DNA from 2 places in the Micromonospora sp. M51 genome. Region 1 is predicted to be linked to the other one. Evidence: riboswitches for the same ligand, from Rfam matches in the RefSeq annotation. Region 1 holds a riboswitch; the other holds the start of a gene.

Region 1 (8,295 bases):
TTCGTCGGCGCGGACAGCACCCTGGCGCTCGGCGTGGCGGCGGCCCGCACCGTGGGCGACCTGACCATCGTGGGGATCGGCGGCGGCACCGTGGGAGTGTCGTTCTTCTCCGTGCCGTACGAGCTGAGTATCGCCACCACCTACTGGGGCAGCCGACCCGAGCTGGTGGAGGTGCTCGACCTGGGCGCCCGGGGCCTGGTCCGGCCGAGCATCACCACCTTCGCGCTGGACGACGCCCTGGACGCGTACCGCCAGATGCGCGACGGGACCCTGGAGGGCCGGGCGGTGATCGTGCCGTGAGCCCGGCCGTCAGCCGGCCTCGAGCAGGCCACGCACGTAGGCGGCCTGGCCGACGTGTTGCAGGTCGTCCTCGACGACGCTGACCAACCGGACGCCGAGGGTGACCGGCGGATCCCACGCCTCGTCGACCACACGGTCCAGGTCCGCCGGGGCCAGACCGGCCAGGAAGTCCCCGGTACGCGCGGCGACCGCCCCGTAGTAGTCGATGAGCGCCTGCGCGCTCTCCGGCCTAACCGTCGCGACCTGGGCGGGCGAGTGCCCGTAGCCGGTGTTCTCGGGGTCGGCGGCGAGCCCGAACCGTCCCGCCCAGTCGCCGCTGGCCCAGATCTGGTCGGCGTCGAGGACCTCGGCGACATGATGGTCCTGCACCCGGGTGAGGTGCCAGACCAGCCAGCCGATCGAGTTGGCGCCCGGGGCGGGCTGGTGGCGCAGTTGCTCGGGGCTGAGGCCCTCGACCGCCGCGCGGACGAGGTCGGGCAGTCGGTCGTACGCCTCGGTCAGCAGGTCACTCACATTCACGTGCTGCGCCTTCCTGGTCGGTTGCGGATCAGGTACCGCCGGAGACGGGCGGGCAAACCTCGGCCGCTACGGTGATCAAATGGTCGCCGCGCTGGAGTTGTACCTGGACCCGGACGCCACCCGCCGGATCCGGGTGCTCTGGGACGCGCTGGAGGCCGAGGGCGTGCAGAGCATGCGCTCGCTGCTGGAGCAGCGCCACCGTCCACACGTCTCGCTCATGGTGGCGCCCCGGTTCGACCCGGAGCAGGTCGCCGAGGCGTTACAGGGGACGGTGGTGGCCGCCCCGTTGCGGCTCGAATTCCAGCACGCCGGCCAGTTCGTCGGTCGGGTGCTCTGGCTCGGTCCGACGCCCACCCCGGAGTTGCTGGCGCACCACCGGCTGGTGCACGACCGGCTCGCCGCCGCCGGCATCCCCCTCGCCGAGCACTACCAGCCGGGGCGCTGGGTGCCGCACTGCACGCTGTCCATGCGGGTGCCGAACACGCTGATGGCCGCCGCGGTGCGCCGCTGTCTGGAGGTGTTGCCGCTGGCCGCGACGGTGGTCGGCGCGGCGCTCACCGACCATGCCCGGGGCATCGCCCACCCGCTGCCTTGACCGTGACTCGACCGTCGCTGCGTAATGTCCGGTTTGGCGGGCGGCAGTCGGAAACCCGAAAACAAGCGGTGCGGAAGTGGCCGGGCGTGGGAAGGTTCGAGTGGCTGTCGTACCGGTGGTGGGCTGCTCACGGGCGGTCCCACCCGGCCGGTGGCGCGAATTCACCCCGCGCCGCCCACGGCGGCTTCGACGAGGAGAGGCAGGGCCCATGCAGGCTCAGCGCAGGCCACCGCGCACGGAGCGGAGCCAGACCCGGGACGACCGGACCGGCGGCGGAATGACCGGGGCAGCCACCCCCCTGACGATCTGGGCGGCCGCCGTACTGCTCGGCCGGATCGGTGCCGGCGACGACGACGTCGAGGACGAACGGCACATCCTGCGCGGCATCGAGTGAGCCGCGGCCAAGGGCTCAGAGCCAGCCGCGCCGCTTGAAGATCACATAGAGGGTGCCGCAGACCAGCAGCATCAACAGCAGCGCGAAGAGGTAACCGAAGCGCCAGTTCAGCTCCGGCATGTGGACGAAGTTCATGCCGTACACGGTGCCGATGAGCGTGGGAGCGAAGAGGATCGCCGCCCAGGAGGAAACCTTCTTCAGCTCCTCGTTCTGGCTGTAGCTGGCCGCCGTGAGACTGCGCATCTCCTCGTTCTGCTGCTGCGAGACGAGGGTCGCGTTGACGGTGAGGATGTTCTGCAGCAGGTGCCGGAAACCGTCCACCCGCTCCACCACCTGGGTCAGGTGGTCGGTCACGTCGCGCAGGTAGCGGCGCAGCTCCTCGTCGGCGCTGGCGCTGCCCGCGCCGACGGCCAGCGCGTCGAGCACGCTGAGCAGGGGGCGGGCGGCCCGCTGGAACTGGATGACCTCGCGGCTGAGGCCGTAGATGCGGCGGCTGGCGTTCGGATCGCCACCGAACACCTGGGTCTCGATCTCGTCGATGTCGTTCTCCAGCCCGGCCACCACCGGCGCGTACCCGTCGACGACCTGGTCCAGGATCGCGTACAGGACCGCCTCCGGGCCCCGGGCGAGCATCTGCGCCTCGGTCTCCATCCGCCGCCGCACCGCGGCCAGGTCCGGTGCCTCACCGTGGCGGACGGTGACCACGAAACCCGGCCCGATGAACAGGTGCAGCTCGGAGAACTCGACCTCCTCCCGCAGGTCGTCGTAGCGGGCGGCGCGCAGCACCACGAACAGGGTGTGGCCGTAGCGCTCCAGCTTGGGCCGCTGGTGGGCGTTGATCGCGTCCTCGACCGCCAGGTCGTGCAGCCGGAACTCGCGGGCCAGTGAGGTGATCTGCTCGATGTCGGGCCGGTACAACCCGATCCAGGCCATCGCGTCGTCCTGCTCCTGCAGGCAGCGGTACGTCTCGGCGAGGCCGGACGGCGAGGCGAACCGGTGCCCCCGGAGGTAGACCGCGCTGTCCACCAGGCCGTGGGAGGCTGCGGGCGACTCCGGGGGCGGCACCACGCCGACCCTCGTCTCGTACTTGTCGAGTTGACGGCCGAAGCCACCACCCGGGCGGAAGCGACGGCCGCCGACCATGCCCTGTCCCCTCCCCCGGTGCCGTCCGGTCCGGACCGGGAGGCTGCATCCCCGGTGCCCTGGGCCCGAAACCCGCCGGGGTGTCGGCTGGGTTCCGCGCACCGGCGGACGGCAGCGGCCCCATGGGCGGATACTCACGGTGACCGTGAGCGGGATGACGGGGGACGCGCCGGTGACGTTCGACAGACGCGCCGGCCGGTTGCGGGGGTGGCTGCTCGACGCCGGCTCGGACCAGGCCGTGCAGCACCCGGGGCCGCACGGGCGCCCGCCGGAGCACCGGCACCACCCGTGGTGGAAGGTGATGTGCCTGACCGGTGTGGACTACTTCTCCACGTTGGGTTACCAGCCGGGTATCGCGGCGCTGGCCGCCGGGGCGCTCTCGCCGGTGGCGACGCTGGTGCTGGTGCTGGTGACCCTGCTGGGGGCGTTGCCGGTCTACCGGCGGGTGGCGGTGGAGAGCCCGCACGGTGAGGGTTCCATCGCGATGCTGGTCCGCCTGCTGAGCTACTGGCCGGGCAAACTGCTGGTGCTGGTGCTGCTCGGTTTCGCGGCCACCGACTTCATCATCACCATCACCCTCTCGGCCGCTGACGCGACGGCGCACATCGACGAGAACCCGTTCTGGCCGAGTGCGCTCAAGGGGCACGAGGTGCTGGTCACACTGCTGCTCGTGTCGCTGCTGGGCGCGGTGTTCCTCAAGGGATTCACCGAGGCGATCGGGATCGCCGTCGTCCTGGTCGCGGTCTACCTGACGCTGAACGCGGTGGTGGTGGCCGACGCGCTGTGGCGGGTGGTGAGGCATCCGAGCGCGGTGGGCGACTGGACCTCCGCGCTGACCACCGGGCACGGCGACCCGTGGCTGGTGGTCGGGCTGTCGCTGCTGGTCTTTCCGAAGCTGGCGTTGGGTCTGTCCGGCTTCGAGACCGGGGTGGCGGTGATGCCGAGCGTACGGGGTGACCCGCAGGATTCGGAGGCACGACCGCTGGGCCGGATCCGTGGCGCGCGCCGGCTGCTGACCACCGCAGCGGTGATCATGAGCGTTTTTCTGATCACCAGCAGCGTGACGACAACGGTGCTGATCCCGCCGGACGCCTTCCAGCCGGGCGGGCCGGCGAACGGGCGGGCGCTGGCCTATCTGGCGCACGCCCACCTCGGCGAGGTGTTCGGCACCATCTACGACCTGTCGACCATCGGGATCCTCTGGTTCGCCGGGGCGTCGGCGATGGATGGTCTGCTCAACCTCGTGCCGCGCTACCTGCCCCGCTACGGCATGGCGCCGACCTGGGCGCGAGCCGTCCGGCCACTGGTGCTGGTCTTCACCTCGGTGGCGTTCCTGATCACGATCATCTTCGAGGCCAGCGTGGACGCGCAGGGCGGCGCGTACGCCACCGGGGTGCTGGTGTTGATCACCTCGGCCGCGACGGCGGTGACGCTCGCGGCGCTGCGGCAGCGTCAGCGCGGTCGCACCATCGCGTTCGGCGTCATCGCGGTGATCTTCGTCTACACGACGCTGGCGAACGTGGTGGAACGCCCCAGTGGCGTCAAGATCGCCGCTTGTTTCATCGGCGGGATCATCCTGGTGTCGGTGTTGTCGCGGCTGATGCGGGCCTACGAGCTGCGCGTCGATCACGTCGAACTGGATCCGGCCGCGGCCCGGATCATCGACGAACGCGCCGGCCGGCGGATCCGCCTCATCGCGCACGAACCCGACCGGCGCGACGAGGCGGAGTACCGCGCCAAGCTCGCCCAGACCATGGCGGACAACGACTTCCCCGACGACAGCGACGTCATCTTCGTCGAGGTCGAGGTCACCGACCCGTCCGACTTCGAGACCGAGGTGCTGGTCCGCGGCAGCGTCGTCGACGGCCGCTTCCCGGTGCTCAGCCTGGCCAGTTCGTCGGTGCCCACCGCGCTGGCCGCCCTGCTGCTGGAGATCCGCGACCGCAGCCGTCGGCGGCCCCACATCTACTTCGAGTGGTCCGAGGGCGGCCCGGTTCGCAACTTCCTGCGCTACCTGGCGTTCGGGCAGGGCGCGATCGCCTCGGTGACCCGGGAGATCCTGCGCCGCCAGGAACCCGACCCACACCGTCGACCGCACGTGCACGCCGGCTGACCTGGGCGCGGACGGCTCGTCGCGCACGGTGAGCGTGGTCATACCGACTGGACGCGGCACCCGTTGGTGCTGCTAGCCTCGGCGCAGGTCATGAGCGCCAGCGCGAAGCCCCGGCTCGCTGGCCGGCAACCCTCCTCCGCGGTGGGGTGCCCCGGGTGAAGACCAGGCACCGGCACGACGTCGGTGCAAGCGTGGCCTGGCACCCAGGTCAGCACAGACCCGGGAGAACCATGCGCATCCTCAGCACCACCCCACCGACTGACGTCGCGGACCTCCGCACCGGTCGACCCTCGCCCGCACTGACCCGGCGACGGCACGTGGACACGATGCGAATGTGCAGCGCCGCCTGTCGTCGCGGCACCGCGCTCTAGCACCACCCTCCCGAAACCCCTTTCCACCGGTACGCCCATCGGGCGCGCCGTCGGTGGCGCGCACCCACGCCCGCCGAGACACCACCCTTCGGAGACACCAGTGCGATTCCTTCCCGCAGTGACCCGTGCCGCCGCCCTGGGGGCGGCGACGATCCTGGCCGCCACCGCCCTCACCGCCTGCGGCGACGACAGCTCGTCCGACGCCACCACCAACCCGTACGGCCTGGCCCAGCCGGGCGTGCTGCGCGCCGGCACGCTGACCGACGCCCCGCCGAACGTGTACCTCAAGGACGGCAGGTTCACCGGCTTCGACAACGACCTGCTGACCGCCGTGGCCGGCAAGCTCGGCCTCAGTGTGGAGTTCGTCGGCACCGACTTCTCCGCGCTGCTCAGCCAGGTCAACAACCGCAAGTTCGACGTCGGCAGCTCCTCGATCACCATCACCGAGGCCCGCAAGAAGACAGTCGACTTCGGCAACGGCTACGACTTCGGCTACTTCGGCCTGGACGTCCCGGCCGGCTCGCCGATCACCAGCTTCGACCAGCTCACCGGCAAGCGGGTGGTGGTGGTGCAGGGCACGGTCCAGGACGACTACGCCACCGGCAAGCAGCTGAACCCGGTGCGGGTGCCGGACTACAACGGTGCGATCAACCAGCTCAAGGCGGGCACCGCCGACGCGTGGATCGCCCCGGCGGAGATCGGCGAGAAGTCGGCCGCCGACAGCAACGGCAAGATCACCGTGGCGGCCAAGCAGCTCAGCCCGGCACCGACCGCGTACGCCGTGGCCAAGGGCAACGACAAGCTGCGCGAGGCGCTGAACAAGAGCCTCGACGAGGTCATCGCCGATGGCACCTGGACCCGGTTGCAGGCGCAGTACTACCCGGGCCGGCCGATCCCGGCGGACTTCAAGCCGGGCAGCGGCGCGGTCACCGTGGCGCCGTCGGCGTCCGCGTCGGCGGCGTCCTGAACCGATGACGAGCGAGCGGGGCGGTAGGAGAGGCGACACATGGATCCGTTGAGCACCCTGTGGGAAACGTTCTTCGACTGGGACTCGATGCGCGAGGCGCTGCCCGAGATGCTGACCGTCGGGTTGCCCAACACGCTGATCCTGGCGGTCTCCGCCGCTCTGCTCGGCTCGGTGCTGGGCCTGCTGCTGGCCGTCGCGGGGATCTCCCGCAGCCGCTGGTTGCGATGGCCGGCGCGGGTCTACACCGACGTGTTCCGAGGGCTGCCGGCCGCCGCGACGATCCTGCTGATCGGCGTCGGGTTGGCCCCGCTGGGCATGCAGGTCTGGGGACCGGACCCCTACCCGTTGGGCATCCTGGCGCTGTCGCTCATCGCTGCCGCGTACATCGGGGAGATCTTCCGCTCGGGCATCCAGTCGGTGGAGGCCGCCCAGTTGGAGGGCGCCCGGGCGCTCGGCTTCTCCTGGGCCGACGCGATGCGGCTGGTGATCGTCCCGCAGGGCATCCGGCGGGTGCTGCCGGCCTGGGTGAACCAGCTCATCGCGCTGATCAAGGACTCCAGCCTGGTCTACTTCCTCGGTCTGGTGGCCAGCCAGCGGGAGCTGTTCCGGATCGGGCAGGACTACGCGGCCACCACCGGTAACGAGTCGGCGCTGCTGCTGGCGGGGCTGTGCTACCTGGCGTTGACCGTTCCGTTGACGCACGTCGTGAACTGGATCGACCGCCGGCTGCGCAACGGTCGGCCGGCCACCGCGCCGACAGACGAGGACGACGACACCGCGCCGTACGCGATGGAAGGGGACCGGCGATGACCGCCGCCAGCACGACCTCGGTCAGCCTCGACGTACGCGACGTGCACCTCGCCTTCGGACCGAACCGGGTGCTGCGTGGCGTCGACCTGTCGGTGCCGCGTGGCGCGACGGCCTGTGTCATCGGCCCGTCCGGGTCGGGCAAGTCCACACTGCTGCGCACCATCAACCGGCTGATCGAACCGGACCGGGGCGACGTGCTGCTGGACGGGCGCAGCGTGCGGGGCGACGACCCGGACGCGCTGCGGCAGCGGGTGGGCATGGTGTTCCAGCAGTTCAACCTCTTCCCGCACATGAGCGTGCTGCGCAACGTCACGCTGGCGCTGCGCCGACTGCGCAAGCTCGGTGACGACGAGGCGGACGCGCTCGCCCGCGCCCAGTTGGAGCTGGTGGGGCTTGCCGGCAAGGCGAACTCCCGACCGGCGCAACTCTCCGGTGGTCAGCAGCAACGGGTGGCGATCGCCCGTGCGCTGGCGCTGCGGCCCGAGGTGATGCTCTTTGACGAGGCGACCTCTGCGCTCGACCCGGAGCTGGTCAAGGGTGTGCTCGGGGTGATGGCCGACCTGTCCGCCGCCGGAATGACCATGGTGGTGGTGACCCACGAGATGGGCTTCGCCCGGCAGGTCGCCGACACCGTCGCCTTCATGGACCGGGGTGTGGTGCTGGAGGCCGGCCCGCCCGAGGCCGTCTTCGAGCGGGCCGAACATCCGCGGCTGCGCCGGTTCCTCGACCAGGTGCTCTGAGCCGCGCGGGCGCGCGCGGTGGCCGACGGTCACTCGTTGGGTTCGCGCCCCAGCAGCCGGATCTCCTCGTTGTCCAGCGCGGACTGGAGTTCCTGCAGCACCAGGTCGTCGATCTCCCGGTTGTCGCGCAGTCGGGTGACCTCCCGCCTCTTGTGCGCGAGGACGCCGAGGCGCAGTTGCCGTTCCAGCCGGCGCTCATCGGCGATGGTCCCACCGCCCCCGGTGAGGGCCTCCCGGTGCCGCTGGTACGCGGCCTCCAGCCGACGCACAGAATCACCCAGGACACCGATCTCCGCGGCGACCTGCGGGAGGGCGGCCAGGCCCGCCTCGGCGGCCCGCCGCC
Region 2 (3,570 bases), on a different contig from region 1:
GGTAGCCGGCCGGCACGCCGTCCAGTCGGGCCAGCGCCCAGAGTGACCGGGTGCCGGGCATCGGCGTGTGGAACAGCGCGTCGAAGCGGCGCCGGCAGGAGGGCGGGAAGTCCGGCAGGTCGGCGTGGTTGACCGCTGACCCGATCCGGTACGCCTCGTCGACCGCGGTCCGGTCGGCGCCGTCGAACGACGCGATAGTGATGCTCATTGCGCTGAGGGTGCACCAGGCAAAAGCGATCGGGCCAGCGAATTAATCGCTGGCCCGATCGAACGTGGTCGGGAGGGACACTCGCACAACGCCTCCGGCGTTGGGTCGCAAGAACTTCAAAAGTCTTCGGCGAAATGCCCTCCCGCACGGAGCATCTTGCGCCGTCCGGTTCCTGCCGTCAAGTCCGTAGCGGCGGGTTTTCCACACTCACAGCGAAAACCCAGTTACTGGCTGATCGACCTGGCCCGTGGGTCAGCCGAGGAGGCCGGCGTCGCGGGCGGCACGCAGCGAGGGCTTGATGTGGTGGGTCGGGCCAACCTGGCCGGCCACCGCGTCGATGGTCTTCAGACCCTCGCCGGTGTTGAACACGACGGTCTCCGCCGACGGGTCGAGCCGACCGGACTCGACCAGCTTGCGCAGCACGGCCACTGTCACCCCACCCGCGGTCTCGGCGAAGACCCCGGTCGTGCGGGCCAGGTCGCGGATGCCCGCCCGGATCTCGTCGTCGTCGACGTACTCCATCCAGCCGCCGGTGCGGCGGACCGCTTCCAGGGCGTAGAGGCCGGCTGCCGGGTCGCCGATGTTGAGCGACTTGGCGATGCCGGTCGGCTTGACCGGGATGATCGTGTCGGTCCCGCCGTGCAGGGCGGTGGCGATCGGGTTGCAGCCTGCGGACTGCGCACCGAAGACCTTCCAGCCGCCGGCCGGCGCCTCGACCAGGCCGATCTCGACCAGCTCGGAGAACGCCTTGTCAATCTTGGTGAGCAGCTCGCCGCTGGCCATCGGAATGACCACCTGCGCCGGGATCCGCCAGCCCAGCTGCTCGGCCACCTCGTAGCCGAGGGTCTTGGAACCCTCTGCGTAGTACGGCCGGACGTTCACGTTGACGAACGCCGTGTCCTCGAATTCGTCGGTCTCCACCAGCTCGCCGCAGAGCCGGTTGACATCGTCGTACGAACCGTCGATGGCGACCAGTTCGCCACCGTAGACGGCGGTGGTGATGACCTTGCCCTGCTCCAGGTCGCTGGGGATGAAGACCACCGAGGGCACGCCGGCGCGGGCGGCGTGGGCGGCCACCGAGTTGGCCAGGTTGCCGGTCGACGCGCAGGCGAACCGGGTGAAGCCGAGCGCCTTGGCGGCGGTGAGCGCCACCGAGACGACCCGGTCCTTGAACGAGTGGGTGGGGTTGGCGCTGTCGTCCTTGACCCACAGCGGCGCGGTGATGCCCAACTCGGCGGCGAGGTGCGGGGCCGCCACCAACGGGGTCAGCCCCGGGTCGAGGGTGACCCGGCTGGCCGGGTCCTGACCGGCGGGCAGCAGTGCGGCGTACCGCCAGATGTTGTCCGGGCCGGCTTCGATCTGTTCGCGGGTGACGGTGGCCAGCGCGGAGGTGTCGTAGTCGACCTCCAGCGGGCCGAAACACTCGTAACAGGCGTGCTGGGCGGCGAGCGGGTAGCGGGCCGAACAGGCGCGGCAGACCAGGGCGCGGGCCGGGCTGGCAGAGGTGTCGATGCCGGAGCTGACGAGCGTCGACGTCATGTCGAGAGTCCTCTCATCTTTCCCCGCATCGCACCGTGCGGCGGGGACGGAATTGGCACCTGCCCCGCGGGTCGCTCAGCGGTGAGCGCGCGGGGTGGTTGCCGGGGCGTCGTCGGGCCGTATCCCTCAGCCCCTCTGGATGAGGTATTCAGTTGTGCCGCCGAGTCTAGGCAAAGCTGGCCGCGGCCTCCAGGGCGAATCCCAGGGAGTGGGTCAGCGGGCGTTCACGGCCACCGGGTCGGTCACCGCGATCGGGTCCGTCACCGCACCCGACTGGGGCAGCGGCGTGGTCCGGGGGCGGGCGGCGAGATTCGCGGCGATCAGGGCGGCGATCGTGATGGCGGCCCCGACCAGTTCGACGGGTTCCGGGCGGTAGCCACGGGCGATCTGCACCGCGAAGGTGGTCACCGGAACCAGGTTCATGAACAGCGCGGCGTTGGCGGCACCGAGTCGCTGCACGCCGGTGTTCCAGGCCAGGACCGCGATGACGGCACCCACCACGACGGCGTACGCCAGCTGCGGGGTGACCGCCACGAGGTCGGCGGCGCCTGGCGCGTGCTGCCAGCCGACGGCGTCGGCGCCGATGCTCAGGACGAGCATGGCGGCCGTGCCGGCGAGCGCGGTCAGTGTGGTGAAGCGCAGCGGCGTCCACTCGCCGAACCGGCTGGCGCCGTGGGTGTTGATGGCCCAGCCCAGCACCGCGCCGATCATCATCAGCCCGCCGAGGCCGAACTGGCCGAGCCCGGCCAGGCTGCCGCGCGTGATCACCAGGCCGACTCCGACGAGCGCCACCAGGGAGAGGGCCAGCAGGAGCGGCTTCGGGCGTACGCCGTCGCGAGCCCAGCGGACGAGCTGGGTGATCACCGGGGTGGTGGCCACGAAGAGGGAGACCTGCTGCGGGGCGGCGTGTTCGAGCGCCAGGTTGGTGAGGAGGTTGAACCCCGCGAAGCCGACCACGCCGAGCACCACCACCTCCAGCGCCCTTCCACCGTGCCGCAGCGCGCCGGCCCCCTCGCGGAGCAGCAGGATGGCGACCAGGACGACGGCGGCCAGCAGGTAGCGCGCGGTGGTCAAATTGAGCGGGTCGACCCGGTCGAGCGCGCTGGCCAGGATCGGGAACATCACGCCCCAGCCGAGCACGGCGACCAGTGGGTAAGCGGTGGCGCGGGATCGCATCGGCAACTCCAATGTTCGAGTATCGTCGAACCAACGACACCGACAGTAGGAGCTTGTTCGACTCTTGTCGAACAACGGTTACACTGGTCACATGGAGCCGCACGAACCCGACCTGACCGCCGTACCGGTCACCAGCGTGCTGGCCGCGCTCGCCGACGACGTGCGGCTACAGATCGTCCGGGCGCTCGCCGAGGGCGGCGAGTCCCCCTGCGGCAGCTTCGACTTCGGCGTCTCCAAGGCGACCCGCAGCCACCACCTCAAGGTGCTGCGCGAGGCGGGCCTGACCCGAACCCGCGCCGCCGGCACGAGCCGGCTGGTCCGGCTGCGCCGCGACGAGCTGGACAAGCTCTACCCCGGCCTGCTGGACGCGGTCCTCGCCCACCACCGACCGGCCTGACGCTCCCGCCTCGGCCCCTCCCGCACGTGTCGCTGACGGTCACGGCTGCGGAGCGGGTGACACCTACCATTCGCGCACGCTTTGGAGCTGAATCGTTTACGACATCAGCGCCCAGCTGGGATCCGGCGCGCGGGGCACAGAGCCGGGCCGGCGCGCGGGGCACAGAGCCAGGCCGGCGCGCCGGGCACAGAGCCGGGGCTGCGGACGACCGCCCTTGACCGGCGCGTCGCCGGGGCCGCCTCGTCGAGGC

Evidence for each region. A riboswitch is a leader RNA that binds a small molecule or an ion and turns the genes downstream of it on or off. The one in region 1 is predicted to bind S-adenosylmethionine.
Region 2: another riboswitch for S-adenosylmethionine. It lies ahead of thrC (threonine synthase); the one in region 1 lies ahead of KBX53_RS12245 (ABC transporter substrate-binding protein).

The regions. Positions count from the first base shown of each region.
Region 1 is NZ_JAGPXZ010000174.1:736-9,030, forward strand. It holds gene KBX53_RS12215 (NAD(P)-dependent alcohol dehydrogenase) at 1-300, shown strand, start outside; gene KBX53_RS12220 (DUF664 domain-containing protein) at 310-819, opposite strand; gene KBX53_RS12225 (2'-5' RNA ligase family protein) at 899-1,414, shown strand; gene KBX53_RS12230 (hypothetical protein) at 1,623-1,808, shown strand; gene corA (magnesium/cobalt transporter CorA) at 1,824-2,951, opposite strand; gene KBX53_RS12240 (amino acid transporter) at 3,106-5,064, shown strand; SAM riboswitch class IV at 5,151-5,262, shown strand; gene KBX53_RS12245 (ABC transporter substrate-binding protein) at 5,536-6,402, shown strand; gene KBX53_RS12250 (amino acid ABC transporter permease) at 6,442-7,212, shown strand; gene KBX53_RS12255 (amino acid ABC transporter ATP-binding protein) at 7,209-7,952, shown strand; partial or broken gene KBX53_RS12260 (cation:proton antiporter) at 7,982-8,295, opposite strand, start outside.
Region 2 is NZ_JAGPXZ010000630.1:28-3,597, reverse strand. It holds partial or broken gene KBX53_RS25925 (GNAT family N-acetyltransferase) at 1-208, opposite strand, end outside; gene thrC (threonine synthase) at 461-1,747, opposite strand; SAM riboswitch class I at 1,758-1,893, opposite strand; gene KBX53_RS25915 (DMT family transporter) at 1,961-2,923, opposite strand; gene KBX53_RS25910 (helix-turn-helix transcriptional regulator) at 3,015-3,320, shown strand.